DNA from 2 places in the Rhizobium sp. P1_C7 genome. Region 1 is predicted to be linked to the other one. Evidence: predicted binding sites of a transcription regulator. Region 1 holds the regulator's gene; the other holds the start of a gene.
The links. The regulator HrcA, encoded in region 1, represses chaperone genes, less so after heat shock. The targets are predictions, from matches to a motif close to GTTAGCACTCNCNNNNNGNGAGTGCTAAC.
Positions count from the first base shown of each region.

Region 1 (6,797 bases):
CGATGCGACGCAATTGCTGGATTGGCTGCCGGACGGCTCGATCGACCAGATCGACCTGCTCTATCCCGATCCTTGGCCGAAGCGGAAGCACTGGAAGCGCCGCTTCGTTTCCAAGACCAATCTCGACCGATTCCATCGCGTGCTGAAGCCGGGCGGCCTGTTCTGCTTCGCTTCCGACATCGACACCTATGTCAACTGGACGCTTCTCAAGTGTCGGGATCACGGGCGCTTCGACTGGATGGCGACCGACTCTGCCGACTGGCTGACACCGTACGAGGGCTGGCCTAGCACGCGCTACGAGGCGAAGGCCCGGCGCGAGGGACGTTCCTCGGCCTATCTGACATTCAAGCGCGCATAGCCTGACCCGCCGCTGCGGTAGGCCGATATCCGGGAGAAACGCGCGCCCTCCCTTCAGCTCCATCGCCATTGCGGTCGCCGTACAGCGACTGCAATGGGGCCAGCATCGGGCACGGTAGGCAAAGGTATCTGCTCGGAGTGCTTGCCTAGTGCAGGCTCACTGTCTTCAACTCATCCTCGGCAGCCTTGAAGAAGGTGCTGGAGCGATTGTCCGTCAGAAGGATCGGCGTGCCATCGGCGCCGAACAGCGCCCAGAGGTCGACGCTCGGATCGATATCCGGTGCTTCGGGGAAGCACTTGGACACCTCTTCTGACCGTATTTTTCTGATGTATGCGACCTCACCGTTGCCGATGCCGGCAAGTTCGGTTTTGGTCAGGTGAGAATTGGCTTCTTTCATCAACATTCCTGTACCTCCAAGAGAAGGGACCAACAGCTCAACGTGAGTTGTTGTCCTACTGTGAGACCGAAATGTTAATTTTCTTCACCATGCGCGCCGGCTCGGGCCGAATGAGATCGACGGACAACAAACCGTTCTTCAATCCGGCGCCTAAGACCTGCATGCCATCGGCCAAAACAAAGGTTCGCTGGAACTGCCGTGCGGCGATCCCGCGATAGAGATACTCACGGTCCCCCTGATCGACCTGCCGGCCACGAATGACCAGCTGGTTCTCTTCGATCGAGACGTCGAGTTCGTCTTCGCCGAAACCGGCGACCGCCAGCGTGATGCGTAACCGTTCAGGATCACCCGAGAGGCTGTCGGCAGCAATGCGTTCGATATTATAGGGGGGATATCCGTCGCTCGCCTTGGAGATCCGCTCCAGGGTCTTCTCCATGGCGTCGAAGCCCAGAAGAAGCGGGCTGGCGAAAGGCGTAATGCGGCTCATCGTTTTTCAAGTCCTCGATACAAGCGACCTTGCCGGACCTGAATTGCAGCACCCGGTTGATCATAATATGGGAATTGCGAGAGCCCTGCGCAAGGCGCACGGCTTCGATCGCCCCACACCGCCTGCCTTGACAAAGGGCGTGGCCTCGCATCAAAACGTGCCCGAGCCGGCTGTGCCGATTTGCGACGGGATCATGAACAAAACGGTGCATGCCACGATGTCGCGCACCACGAGGATGGAACGAGCGGAATGGCAGACCCGAGAAAGATTATTATCGACACCGATCCAGGTCAGGACGACGCAGCCGCAATCATGCTGGCATTCGGCAGTCCGGAAGAACTGGAGGTGCTCGGCATCACTACCGTCGCTGGCAACGTGCCTCTCCCCTACACCAGCCGAAATGCCCGCATCGTCTGCGAACTCTGCGGCAAGACGGATGCCAAGGTCTTTGCGGGCGCCGACAAGCCGATCGCCCGCAAGCTGGTAACGGCGGAACACGTGCACGGCAAGACCGGCCTCGACGGCCCAGTCCTGGACGAGCCGACCATGCCGCTTCAGCCGCAGCACTCCGTCGATTTCATCATCGAGACGCTGCGCAGCGAACCGGAAGGCACCGTGACGCTCTGCACGCTCGGACCGCTGACAAATATCGGCATGGCCTTCCGCAAGGCGCCTGACATCATCGCCCGCATCCGCGAACTGGTGATGATGGGTGGCGGCTTCTTCGAAGGCGGCAACATCACGCCGGCGGCAGAATTCAACATCTATGTCGATCCCGAGGCAGCTGACATCGTTTTCCGCTCAGGCGTGCCGATCGTGATGATGCCGCTCGACGTCACGCACAAGCTTCTGACTCGCAAGGACCGCGTCAAGCGCATGGCAGTCCTTGGCACGCGCCCGGCCGGTGCGATGGTGGAGATGCTGGAGTTCTTCGAACGCTTCGATATCGAGAAATACGGGTCGGACGGCGGTCCGCTGCACGATCCTACGGTCGTTGCCTATCTGCTAAAACCCGAACTCTTCAAGGGTCGGGACTGCAATGTCGAGATCGAGGTGAAGTCTGAACTCACGGTCGGCATGACCGTCGTTGACTGGTGGCATGTGACTGATCGCAAGCGCAATGCGAAGGTCATGCGCGACGTCGATGCGGACGGCTTCTTCGATCTGCTGATCGAGCGCTTCGCCCGCATCTGAACAGATCATATCGGCCTGGGCCTGATATGATCTGGTCTATGCTTTTACGCACTTCCGGACGCAAAACCGCTGCGCACTTTTCCTGGAATTGCTTACAACGTCTCCGAAGACGCCTGAGAAATCAGGCGTCCTTCTGGTCGAAAAACGAATTGGTTTCGGTTTCGACGATCTTCGGGCCGCCCTTGGCGACGCCGACCATGGCAGGGCGCAGAACCCGCTCACCGATGGTGAAGCCCGCCTGCACGACCTGGACGACCGTATTGTTCGGCACGTCAGGGTTCGGAACCTCGAACATCGCCTGATGGAAGTTAGGATCGAACTTCTGGCCGACCGGCTCCAGCTTGCGAACGCCGTGGCGCTCGAGAGCGGACAGCATCGAGCGCTCGGTCATCTCAACGCCCTCGATCAACGTGGCAAGGCCCGCATCCGCGGACGCGCGCACTTCATCGGGAATGGCATCGATGGCGCGGCGCAGATTATCCGAAACGGCAAGCATGTCACGGGCAAAGCCTGCGACCGAATAAGACTTGGCGTCCTTGACTTCGCGCTCGGTACGGCGGCGCAGATTGTCCATGTCGGCTGCAAGGCGCAGATAACGATCGCGCAGCTCGCCGTTTTCTGCCTTCAGCAACTCCAGCGGATTGGGCTGCTGCGCGGCTTCGGCTGCTGCTTCGTTCTCGACCTCTGCAGCGGCGTCCACTGCGGCTTCAGCCGCGGCTGCGTCAGGTCCGTTCTTCGTCGTCTCGTCGGTCATGACGTTCTCCGGTGATTGGTGTCTTTTGGATGTGCCCGATATCGAACTTTGACCGCCAAAAATCAAGTCTGCGTTACGAAGAAGCTATGAATTGCGGGTATCGGCCAAACGCCTGACGCCGCAGCACAACGACTGCAGCTTGACTTCGTCACGACAAAGCCCTCTACTTTCGAGTCTCCTAATATGTGGCGAATTGATCCCGAACAGCTCAGGGAGACACCACAATGGCCGACCAGACTAGCTATGCTGGAAAGTGCTTTTGCGGCGCCGTTGAAATCATCGTAACGGGCGAGCCGGTCGCGATGGGCTATTGTCATTGCGATTCCTGCCGACGCTGGTCGGCCGGCCCGGTCAACGCCTTTACCCGGTGGCCTCCGCAAAGCGTGCGCGTCACCAAGGGCGGGGAGCACGTCGAGGGCTACCAGAAGTCGGATACGAGCGTCCGCAAATTCTGCGAGCTCTGCGGCGGGCACCTCTATACCGAGCATCACCAGTGGGGCGTCACGGATGTCTATGCTGCCATCATTCCGAGTTTTCGCTATAAGCCGTCGTTGCACGTCAATTATGCAGAGACGGTGCTCCGCATGAAGGACGGCCTGCCGAAATACAAGGACATGCCTGTGGAGACGGGCGGCTCCGGCGACCTGCTGCCGGAGTAGCGTCTGCTACAGGAGTGGCGCTCGGCGGCATTACTTTGCGGGACGGGATAGCCTCGACATCAGCTGCGCCGTGTAGTCAACCATAGGTACGATGCGCGAGTAGTTAAGGCGCGTCGGCCCGATGACGCCGACGGCGCCGACGATACGGTCGTCTTCGTCGCGGTAAGGCGCCACGATCAGCGAGGAGCCGGACAGTGAGAAGAGCTTGTTTTCCGAACCGATGAAGATGCGCACGCCGGGGCCGCTTTCGGCCAGGTTCAAGAGCTCGATCAGACTGTCCTTCTTCTCCAGATCGTCAAACAGCATGCGCAGGCGATCAAGATCGTCCGCGCCGGCAAGCCCCTCGAGCAGATTGGCGCGACCGCGGATGATGAGCTGCGCCGGCTTGCCTTCGTCGGCGCTCCCGGACCAGACTGCGATACCGCGCTCGACAAGATCCCGCGACAGCGCATCGAGCTCGTGGCGAACGTTTTCCTTCAGGCGACCGAGCTGGTTGCGCAGTTCCGGCAGGGTCTGGCCGCTCATGTGAGCGTTGAGAAAATTCGCGGCCTCCGTCAGCTGCGAGGATGTGACGCCGGCCGGCAGTTCGATGATGCGGTTCTCGACCTGATCGTGATCGCCGACGAGGACGGCCAGCGCCTTGGTCGGCTCCAGGCGGATGAACTCGACATGCTTCAGCACAGGGTCGCTCTTGGCAGTAATGACGAGCCCGGCACCGCGCGAAATGCCCGACAGCATCCGGCTTGCCTCGTTCATCATCAATTCCATCGGATTGTCGCGGCTTTCGGCGCGCACCTGACGATCGATATTTGCGCGGTCCTCGGCCGAAAGATCGCCGACCTGCATGAACGCGTCCACGAAGAAGCGCAGACCAATCTGCGTCGGCAGCCGACCGGCGCTGACATGGGGCGAATAGATGAGACCGAGCTCCTCCAGATCGCTCATGACGTTGCGTACGGACGCCGGGGACAGCGACATGGGAAGAATGCGCGACAAATTGCGGGAACCGAGCGGTTCGCCGGTCTCAAGATAGCCTTCAACGATGCGGCGAAAGATTTCCTTCGAGCGTTCATCCAGCGCAGCCACGGCATCCGAAATCGACGTCGACCTGAATTCCATTAAGTCTTGCGCACCTGTGCTGATGATGATCCCCCAAAATATAGCCATTCTCCCCGCCGTGGCAAAAGGGAAATTGCAAATGAACGCTGCCAATCGTAGAAGCGGTCAACAACATAAAGCACGCATGATGTTGACCGGACAGGTTTCCCGTTTTCAGCACTATGCCTCAGGAGAATAGAATGCGGCCTTCAGGCAGAAAAACCGACCAGATGCGCAAGGTTTCCTTCGAGCGCAATTTTTCCAAGCATGCCGAAGGCTCCTGCCTGGTGAAGTTCGGAGATACGCATGTGCTGTGCACGGCAAGCCTTGAAGAAAAGACCCCGCCGTGGCTGCGCAACACCGGTAAGGGCTGGGTCACCGCCGAATACGGCATGCTGCCGCGCGCCACCGGCGAGCGCATGAAGCGCGAGGCCGCCGCCGGCAAGCAGGGCGGCCGCACGCAGGAGATCCAGCGGCTGATCGGCCGGTCGCTCCGCGCCGTTGTCGACCTCAAGGAACTCGGCGAGCGCCAGATTACGCTGGACTGCGACGTCATCCAGGCTGACGGCGGGACCCGCACGGCGTCAATTACCGGTGCCTGGATCGCGCTCTACGATTGCCTGAAGTGGATGGAAAGCCGCAACATGATCAAGGTCGAGCGCGTTCTGAAGGATCACGTTGCGGCTATCTCCTGCGGCATCTTCGCCAGCCAGCCGGTGATCGACCTCGACTATATCGAGGATTCCTCCGCCGAAACGGACGCCAACTTCGTCATCACGGGCGGCGGCGGCATCGTCGAAATCCAGGGCACGGCGGAAGGCACGCCTTTCACCGATGAGGAATTCGCCTCCCTGATGGGACTTGCCAAGACCGGTATTGCTGAACTAGTCGGGATGCAGAAGCAGGCCATCGGCTAATGAACGACATGCTGGAAGGCATTCTGGAGACGGCGCTCTATGCGGACGATCTCGACAAGGCCGAGGCTTTCTATGAAGGCATTCTCGGACTTGCCAAGATCACGCGGGCGGCGAACAGGCATGTTTTCTTCCGCTGCGGGCCGGGTGTGCTGCTGATCTTCAATCCCCGGGAAACCACCAAGCCACCTGAGGCGCAGGCGCTGCAGGTTCCTCCGCACGGAACGATGGGCGCGGGCCATGCCTGCTTCCGTGTCTCGTCTGAGAACCTCGACGTGATTGCCCGGCAACTCAAGGCAGCAAACATCGAGATCGAATCCGAGGTAAGCTGGCCCCAGGGTGGCCGGTCGATCTATTTTCGCGATCCGGCAGGCAACAGCCTGGAATGTGCAGAAGCTAGAATCTGGGGCATTGAATAGGACACCCAATGCGCAAGCTTGAGACCAAGACCATCGTCGTCGCCAGCCACAACGCCGGCAAGATCAAGGAAATCCAGGATCTGATCGGCCCCTTCGGTTTTACCGCCAGGTCCGCGGCCGATCTGAATTTCATCGAGCCGGACGAGACGGGGACCACCTTCGAGGAAAACGCGACGATCAAGGCGATCGCTTCGGCCAATGCCTCCGGCATGCCGGCGCTCTCCGACGATTCCGGGCTCGTGGTCGATGCGCTGGGTGGCGATCCTGGTGTCTACACCGCCAACTGGGCGGAAACCGCGGATGGCACACGCGATTTCGCAATGGCGATGGAGAAGGTAGAGAAGGCATTGCAGGATGCAGGTGCCACCAAGCCGGAACAGCGGAGCGCACGCTTCATCAGCGTGCTGTGCCTTGCGTGGCCGGACGGGCATATCGCGCTCTTCCGCGGCGAGGTCGAAGGCACCGTCGTCTGGCCGCCGCGCGGCACACAAGGGTTCGGATACGATCCGGTTTTTCA
Region 1 covers NZ_JBFUAL010000001.1:317,762-324,558, reverse strand. The annotation lists gene trmB (tRNA (guanine(46)-N(7))-methyltransferase TrmB) at 1-358, shown strand, start outside; gene AC1D2R_RS01635 (BQ00720 family protein) at 504-761, opposite strand; gene AC1D2R_RS01630 (Hsp20 family protein) at 811-1,242, opposite strand; gene AC1D2R_RS01625 (nucleoside hydrolase) at 1,492-2,436, shown strand; gene grpE (nucleotide exchange factor GrpE) at 2,558-3,190, opposite strand; gene AC1D2R_RS01615 (GFA family protein) at 3,415-3,849, shown strand; gene hrcA (heat-inducible transcriptional repressor HrcA) at 3,880-4,968, opposite strand; gene rph (ribonuclease PH) at 5,148-5,864, shown strand; gene AC1D2R_RS01600 (VOC family protein) at 5,864-6,280, shown strand; gene rdgB (RdgB/HAM1 family non-canonical purine NTP pyrophosphatase) at 6,289-6,797, shown strand, end outside.

Region 2 (6,797 bases), on a different contig from region 1:
AAGTTTTTCCCCATTTTGGGGGCAGCGTTCCCCAGCTGCGCTCCCGACAATATGGACAGGTCTATGCCACCCGTGCGTCATGCTCGGGGGAGTTGGAAAAAGATATATGGACGACCGGTCCCTATTTGATGGCACCGCGTCCAGTTCTTCCGGAAAAAATATACAACTTATAATTTATGTATTGAAAATCTAGTCCCGAGTTTAACGTCGGCACCGTGTGATAGAGATCGCCTTGGCACACAGGAACTCTCGCTGTCTAACCAAGCGGCAAACGCAGCGCGGATTTATAGGATTTTTTTCGCAAACGGCAATGGCTTTTTGCACGCCCACGTTTTGTCTGTGCAATGCGCCACTTGGACAAAAACGCGCCGGTTTTCGAAAAAAACGCTAAACAACCAAAAAATGATGGACTGAAAACGATTACAACAGCGGGCATATCCGACAATCCTCACAAATCGATGCGAGTTCGAAGAAATCCAGCGTTGAATAAAAGCGCGCCATCGCAAGCCTGGCGCAAGCTTGGTGCCCAGGTGGACCGTTCCGCTCTGTCTGATAAAACGTTTTACCTGCAAACGGCGGTAAATTGGTTGATGCGCGAACGAATCGAAAAATGAAAAGGGCGGCCCGAAGACCGCCCCTTCCTGAACTGAACCTGTCAGATGCGAGACCTTAGTCTCACATCATGTCCATGCCGCCCATGCCGCCCATGCCGCCAGGCATGCCGCCAGGAGCATCCTTCTTCGGCAGTTCGGCGATCATGGCTTCGGTGGTGATCAGCAGCGATGCAACAGAAGCAGCGTTCTGCAGAGCCGTGCGAACAACCTTGAGCGGGTCGACGATGCCCATGACGATCATGTCGCCATACTCGGACGTCTGTGCGTTGTAGCCGTAGTTGTCCTGGTCCTTGTCGAGCACCTTGCCGACAACGATCGAAGCTTCGTCACCAGCGTTTTCAGCGATCTGGCGAACCAGCGACTGCAGAGCGCGGCGAACGATGTTGATGCCGGCTTCCTGGTCGTCGTTTACACCCTTGGCGGTGATCTTCGTCGAAGAGCGCAGAAGAGCGATACCGCCGCCGGGGACGATGCCTTCCTGAACAGCAGCGCGCGTCGCGTTGAGGGCGTCGTCGATGCGGTCCTTCTTTTCCTTGACTTCGACTTCCGTGGAGCCGCCGACGCGGATGACGGCAACGCCGCCAGCGAGCTTGGCAAGGCGTTCCTGCAGCTTTTCGCGGTCATAGTCCGAAGAGGTCTCTTCGATCTGAGCCTTGATCTGTGCAACGCGGCCTTCGATGTCGGACTTGGCGCCAGCGCCGTCGACGATCGTGGTGTTTTCCTTGGAGATCGAAACCTTCTTCGAACGGCCGAGCATGTCGAGCGTTACGGATTCGAGCTTGATGCCGAGGTCTTCGGAGATGACCGTACCGCCGGTCAGGATTGCAATGTCTTCGAGCATGGCCTTGCGGCGGTCGCCGAAGCCAGGAGCCTTGACAGCAGCAATCTTCAGGCCGCCGCGCAGCTTGTTGACAACGAGGGTCGCGAGAGCTTCGCCTTCGACGTCTTCAGCGATGATGAGGAGCGGCTTGCCGGTCTGGACGACGGCTTCGAGAACCGGGAGCATCGACTGCAGGTTCGAGAGCTTCTTCTCGTGAAGGAGAATGAAGACGTCTTCGAGGTCTGCGATCATCTTTTCCGGGTTGGTCACGAAGTACGGGCTGAGGTAGCCGCGGTCGAACTGCATGCCTTCGACGACTTCGAGTTCGGTTTCGGCGGTCTTGGCTTCCTCAACCGTGATGACGCCTTCGTTGCCGACCCTCTGCATGGCTTCAGCAATGTCGAGACCGACCTGCTTGTCGCCGTTTGCGGAGATCGTGCCGACCTGTGCGACTTCTTCCGAGGTGGAGATCTTCTTGGCCTTGGCCTGGAGATCCTTCACGACGTCGGCAACAGCGAGGTCGATACCGCGCTTCAGGTCCATCGGGTTCATGCCGGCTGCAACAGCCTTGTTGCCTTCGCGAACGATCGCCTGGGCAAGAACGGTTGCGGTCGTGGTGCCGTCGCCGGCGATGTCGTTGGTCTTCGAAGCGACTTCGCGGACCATCTGGGCGCCCATGTTTTCGAACTTGTCTTCAAGTTCGATTTCCTTGGCGACCGAAACGCCGTCCTTGGTGATGCGCGGAGCGCCGAAGGACTTGTCGATGATGACGTTGCGACCCTTCGGGCCGAGCGTTACCTTCACTGCGTCAGCGAGAATGTCGACGCCACGCAGCATCTTTTCGCGCGCGGTGCGGCCAAACTTGATTTCTTTAGCTGCCATGATTGAAACTCCTGAATTCGAGTTGTCCGGGTTTTAGACCCGTCGGCTATGTCGGAAAGGCGGTCAGCTTATTAGCCGATGATACCCATGATGTCGGCTTCCTTCATGATCAGAAGGTCTTCGCCGTCGATCTTGACTTCGGTGCCGGACCACTTGCCGAACAGAACGCGGTCGCCAGCCTTGACGTCGAGAGCGACGACCTTGCCGGACTCATCGCGGGCGCCGGAACCGACGGCGACGATTTCGCCTTCCTGCGGCTTTTCCTTAGCGGTGTCGGGAATGATGATGCCGCCCTTGGTCTTGGCTTCGGACTCAACGCGGCGAACAACGACGCGATCGTGAAGGGGGCGGAAGTTGGTGCTTGCCATTGTCTAATCCCTCGATCAAATGACACTCGCGGGCCGAAACGGCCCGCACGGATGGATGTTAGCACTCGACTGTTGTGAGTGCTAGCGGCCTGCATTTAGGGATGGCACGGAGGGGAGTCAAGGATAACGTTGCAATTTTCAATAGGGCGGCTGTGCAACTTTTTGATGGCAAAAAGCCCGATCCCGCGAATAATCATCTAGGTTTTCAGATAGTCTCGGACAAACAATCGCTTATCGGCGGCTCCGCCGCATTAACCCTGTGACGGAAATCCTGCGACGCAGCCGAGCTGCCCGTCTCCTTGCCATCGCATTGGGCCAGCAAGTTGGGATTGTCGCATAACCATGCCAATGATATCGAACAGCGCGGCGCCGAGAAAACACGATCGCGCCGACGGCCGGGCGAGGGGCAAAAGACCGTGAATGAAATAACCCCGGCCGATGACGTGGTCGCGGCTCCGTCGCTTCAGGAGGCAACGCGCGTTTGGGCAAAGATGGGCTGTCTGAGCTTCGGCGGGCCTGCGGGCCAGATTGCGCTGATGCACAAGGTCATCGTCGAGGAAAAGCGCTGGATCTCGGAAGAGCGGTTCCTGCACGCATTGAGCTACTGCATGCTGCTGCCGGGACCGGAGGCGCAGCAGTTGGCAACCTACATCGGCTGGCTCATGCACGGTATCCGCGGCGGGTTGCTGGCCGGGCTGCTCTTCGTCCTGCCAGGCTTCGCCGTCATATTGGTGCTATCGGGCCTCTACGCGTATTTTCAGGACGCGGCCTGGCTCTCGGCCCTCTTCTTCGGGCTCAAGGCCGCGGTTCTCGCCATTGTCATCGAGGCGCTGCTGAGGCTGGGACGCCGGGCGCTGAAGAGCCGCTTTCACTACTACATCGCAGCTGTCTCGTTCTTGGCGCTGTTCCTCCTGAACCTGCCGTTTCCGCTCGTCGTGATCCTGGCGGGCGCTGCCGGCTTTGCGATGATGCGATATGAGCAAAGGAACGACCCGCCGGCGGACGTGGCAAGGCGCCCCTATTTTCCGCCGCTGACGACGCATTCCATCGCCAGGCCCCTCCTCGTCCTCGTGTTCTGGATACTTGTCTGGCAGTCGCCTCTGCTTCTTGTGCGCAGTCTGGATGGGCCGGCAGACCTGATTGCCGAGACGCTGACCGGCGAGACGAACGTTTTCGGTGCGGTCTTCGTCTTCTTTTCCAACATGGCGGTCATCACCTTCGGTGGCGCTTATGCCGTTCTGTCCTACGTCGCGCAGGTCGCTGTCGGACAATACGCCTGGCTGAAGCCCAGCGAGATGCTGGATGGTCTGGCGCTTGCCGAGACGACGCCGGGCCCGCTGGTGCTGGTGCTCTGCTTCGTGGGCTTCCTTGCCGGGTTCCGCAACACGATCGCCATGGCGCCGCTGGCGGGCGGTCTGCTTGGCGCATCGCTTGCGGCGTGGGCGACGTTCGTTCCGAGCTTCATCTGGATCTTCGCCGGCGCCCCGTTCATCGAGAAGCTGCGCGATAATGGGACGCTTTCGGCAGCCATGTCTGCGATTATGGCCGCCGTCGTCGGCGTCATTCTCAACCTGGCACTCTGGTTCGGTCTGCACGTGCTCTTTGCCGAGGTGGGACGTATTGCGTTGCTGACGCGAGGGGCGGGACTGCCGCTGGTCAGCCTCGCCTGCCCGGAATGGCGAACACTGGATGTCGCCGCGCTAGGACTTTTTCTTGTCGCCTCTGTGCTGCTCTTCCGTTTCAAGCTCGGGATGGTGAAGATCCTCGCGGTTTGCGCGCTGACCGGCCTGCTGGTGAAGGCCAGCGAGATATTTCTGTAACGCCTGTCCGGCGGACTTTTTTGCAGCCGCCAACCGCAAAATGCCTTGCCATCGCGCCATGCCTTTGCCATGTCAGCCGTCACTCTACGCAAATCGGGAAATCGGAATGGCCAAGCGGATCGAGAACCTTGCGGAAATCACCAGCCGGTACGACGCGGTGTTCTGCGATGTATGGGGTGTCCTGCACAATGGCATCGACCCCTTCCCGAAAGCCGCTGCGGCGCTCGAGGCCGCCCGCGGCGAGGGCCTGACGGTTGTCCTCATCACCAATTCTCCGCGCATTGCGCCGCAGGTGGTGACACAGCTTCAGCAGATCGGAATCCAGGACGGTGCCTATGACCGGATCGTGACGTCGGGCGACGTGACCCGCCGCCTGATTGCGGACGGCCCCAGGAAGGTCTTTCTGCTCGGCCCGGAGCGCGATGTGGCCCTTATCGAAGGCCTCGGCGTGGAACGCGTCGACGCCAGGGAAGCCGATAGCGTCGTCTGCACCGGCTTCTTCGACGACGAGACGGAAACCCCGGAAAACTACACCGAGATGCTGACGGATTTTCGGGCGCGCAATGTGCCGATGATCTGCGCAAATCCCGATCTCGTTGTCGAGCGCGGCCACCGCATCATTCCCTGCGCAGGCGCCATGGCGGCCTACTACACGCAGCTTGGCGGCGAGACCCGCATTGCCGGCAAGCCGCACACGCCGATCTATGAGGCGGTTCTCTCCGTTGCCCGACAAGTGCATGGCGATTTTCCGCTGGAGCGCGTTCTGGCGATCGGTGACGGCATGCCGACTGACGTGCGCGGCGCTCTCGATTACGGCCTTGATCTCCTCTATATCAGCGGCGGCATCCATGCAAAGGAGTACACGTTGAATGGGGAGGCCGACGAGGCGATCCTCACAGCCTACCTGGAGCGCGAAAGAGCGACGCCGAAGTGGTGGATGCCCCGCCTGATATAAGAGCCCATGCATAAGAAAAGCCAGCCGATGACCGTCTTTCACCGTAACGAAACCCGCGACCCATTGCCCGCCCATCTGAGTGGCGGCGTCATCGCCATCGGCAATTTCGACGGCGTCCATCGCGGCCACCAATCGGTGCTGGACAGAGCCCTGTATATTGCCAAAGAGCGCGGTGTCCCGGCGCTCGTGCTGACGTTCGAGCCGCATCCGCGCACCGTCTTCCGACCGGAAAACCCTGTCTTCCGCATCACACCCGCTCGGCTGCGCGCGCGCATTCTTGAGGCCATGGGGTTCAATGCTGTCATCGAGTACCCCTTCGACCTCGCGTTCTCCCAGCGTTCCGCCGAAGACTTTATCCATTCGATCCTCACGGATTGGCTGGGTGCGTCGGAAGTCGTCACCGGCGTTGATTTCCACTTCGGCCGCGGACGCGAGGGCGGTCCCGCGTTCCTAATGGATGCCGGCAGCAGATACGGCTTCGGCGTGACGCTGATCGATGCGTTTCGCGACGAGAACGCCGACGTCGTGTCATCTAGTCGCATCCGCGAACGGCTGAAGGACGGAGATGTCAGCGAGGCCGCTGCCATGCTCGGCTATCACTATACCGTCGAGGCTGAGGTGATCGACGGCGAAAAACTCGGACGGCAGCTCGGCTTCCCGACCGCCAACATGCGCTTGCCGCCGGAAGTCGAGCTGAGAGCCGGCATCTACGCCGTCCGCTTCCGTCTGGCCGACGGCACCCTCCACGATGCGGTGGCGAGCTACGGCCGGCGCCCGACCGTGACCGACACCGGCGCGCCGCTTCTCGAAACCTATCTTTTCGATTTCAGCGGCGATCTCTACGGCCAGATCTGTTGCGTGTCCTTCTTCGGCTTTCTCCGCCCGGAGTTGAAATTCGACGGCCTTGAGCCGCTGGTCAGGCAGATCAAGCTTGACGAGGAGGAGGCTAGGGCGCTCCTTTCAGGCGTACAGCCGCTTGGCAGGCTGGATCGCAGGATCTGTTTTCCGTGACTTTCAGACTTCTTCAGCCACCGGTTTCAAACCCAATTCCCTCTTCCTTTTCGCGCCAAAAGCGCCTATGAACCGGCGCGATGAGTAAATTCCGGCTGGCGATCACGATACGAATTATCGGCCCGGCCTTCCGCGCGCGCTAAGCGGCCGGAAGGTCCGGGTTTTTGGCGCTCGGCAAACGAGCGCCTCCGTCGCCAAACATTTTCAAGCCCGTTGCGCCCATCCCGAGGCGCCAGAGACGATTGCTAGACATGACCGATACAGCCGAAAAGATCGACTACTCGAAGACCCTCTATCTGCCCGAAACCGATTTCCCGATGCGCGCCG
Region 2 covers NZ_JBFUAL010000004.1:160,025-166,821, forward strand. The annotation lists gene AC1D2R_RS07620 (hypothetical protein) at 1-2, opposite strand, end outside; gene AC1D2R_RS07625 (hypothetical protein) at 345-614, shown strand; gene groL (chaperonin GroEL) at 676-2,316, opposite strand; gene groES (co-chaperone GroES) at 2,388-2,684, opposite strand; gene chrA (chromate efflux transporter) at 3,101-4,504, shown strand; gene AC1D2R_RS07645 (TIGR01459 family HAD-type hydrolase) at 4,611-5,459, shown strand; gene AC1D2R_RS07650 (bifunctional riboflavin kinase/FAD synthetase) at 5,487-6,470, shown strand; gene ileS (isoleucine--tRNA ligase) at 6,722-6,797, shown strand, end outside.
Region 2: groES (co-chaperone GroES) is a predicted target of HrcA. The motif match lies at 2,742-2,770, and genes of this name have one in related genera.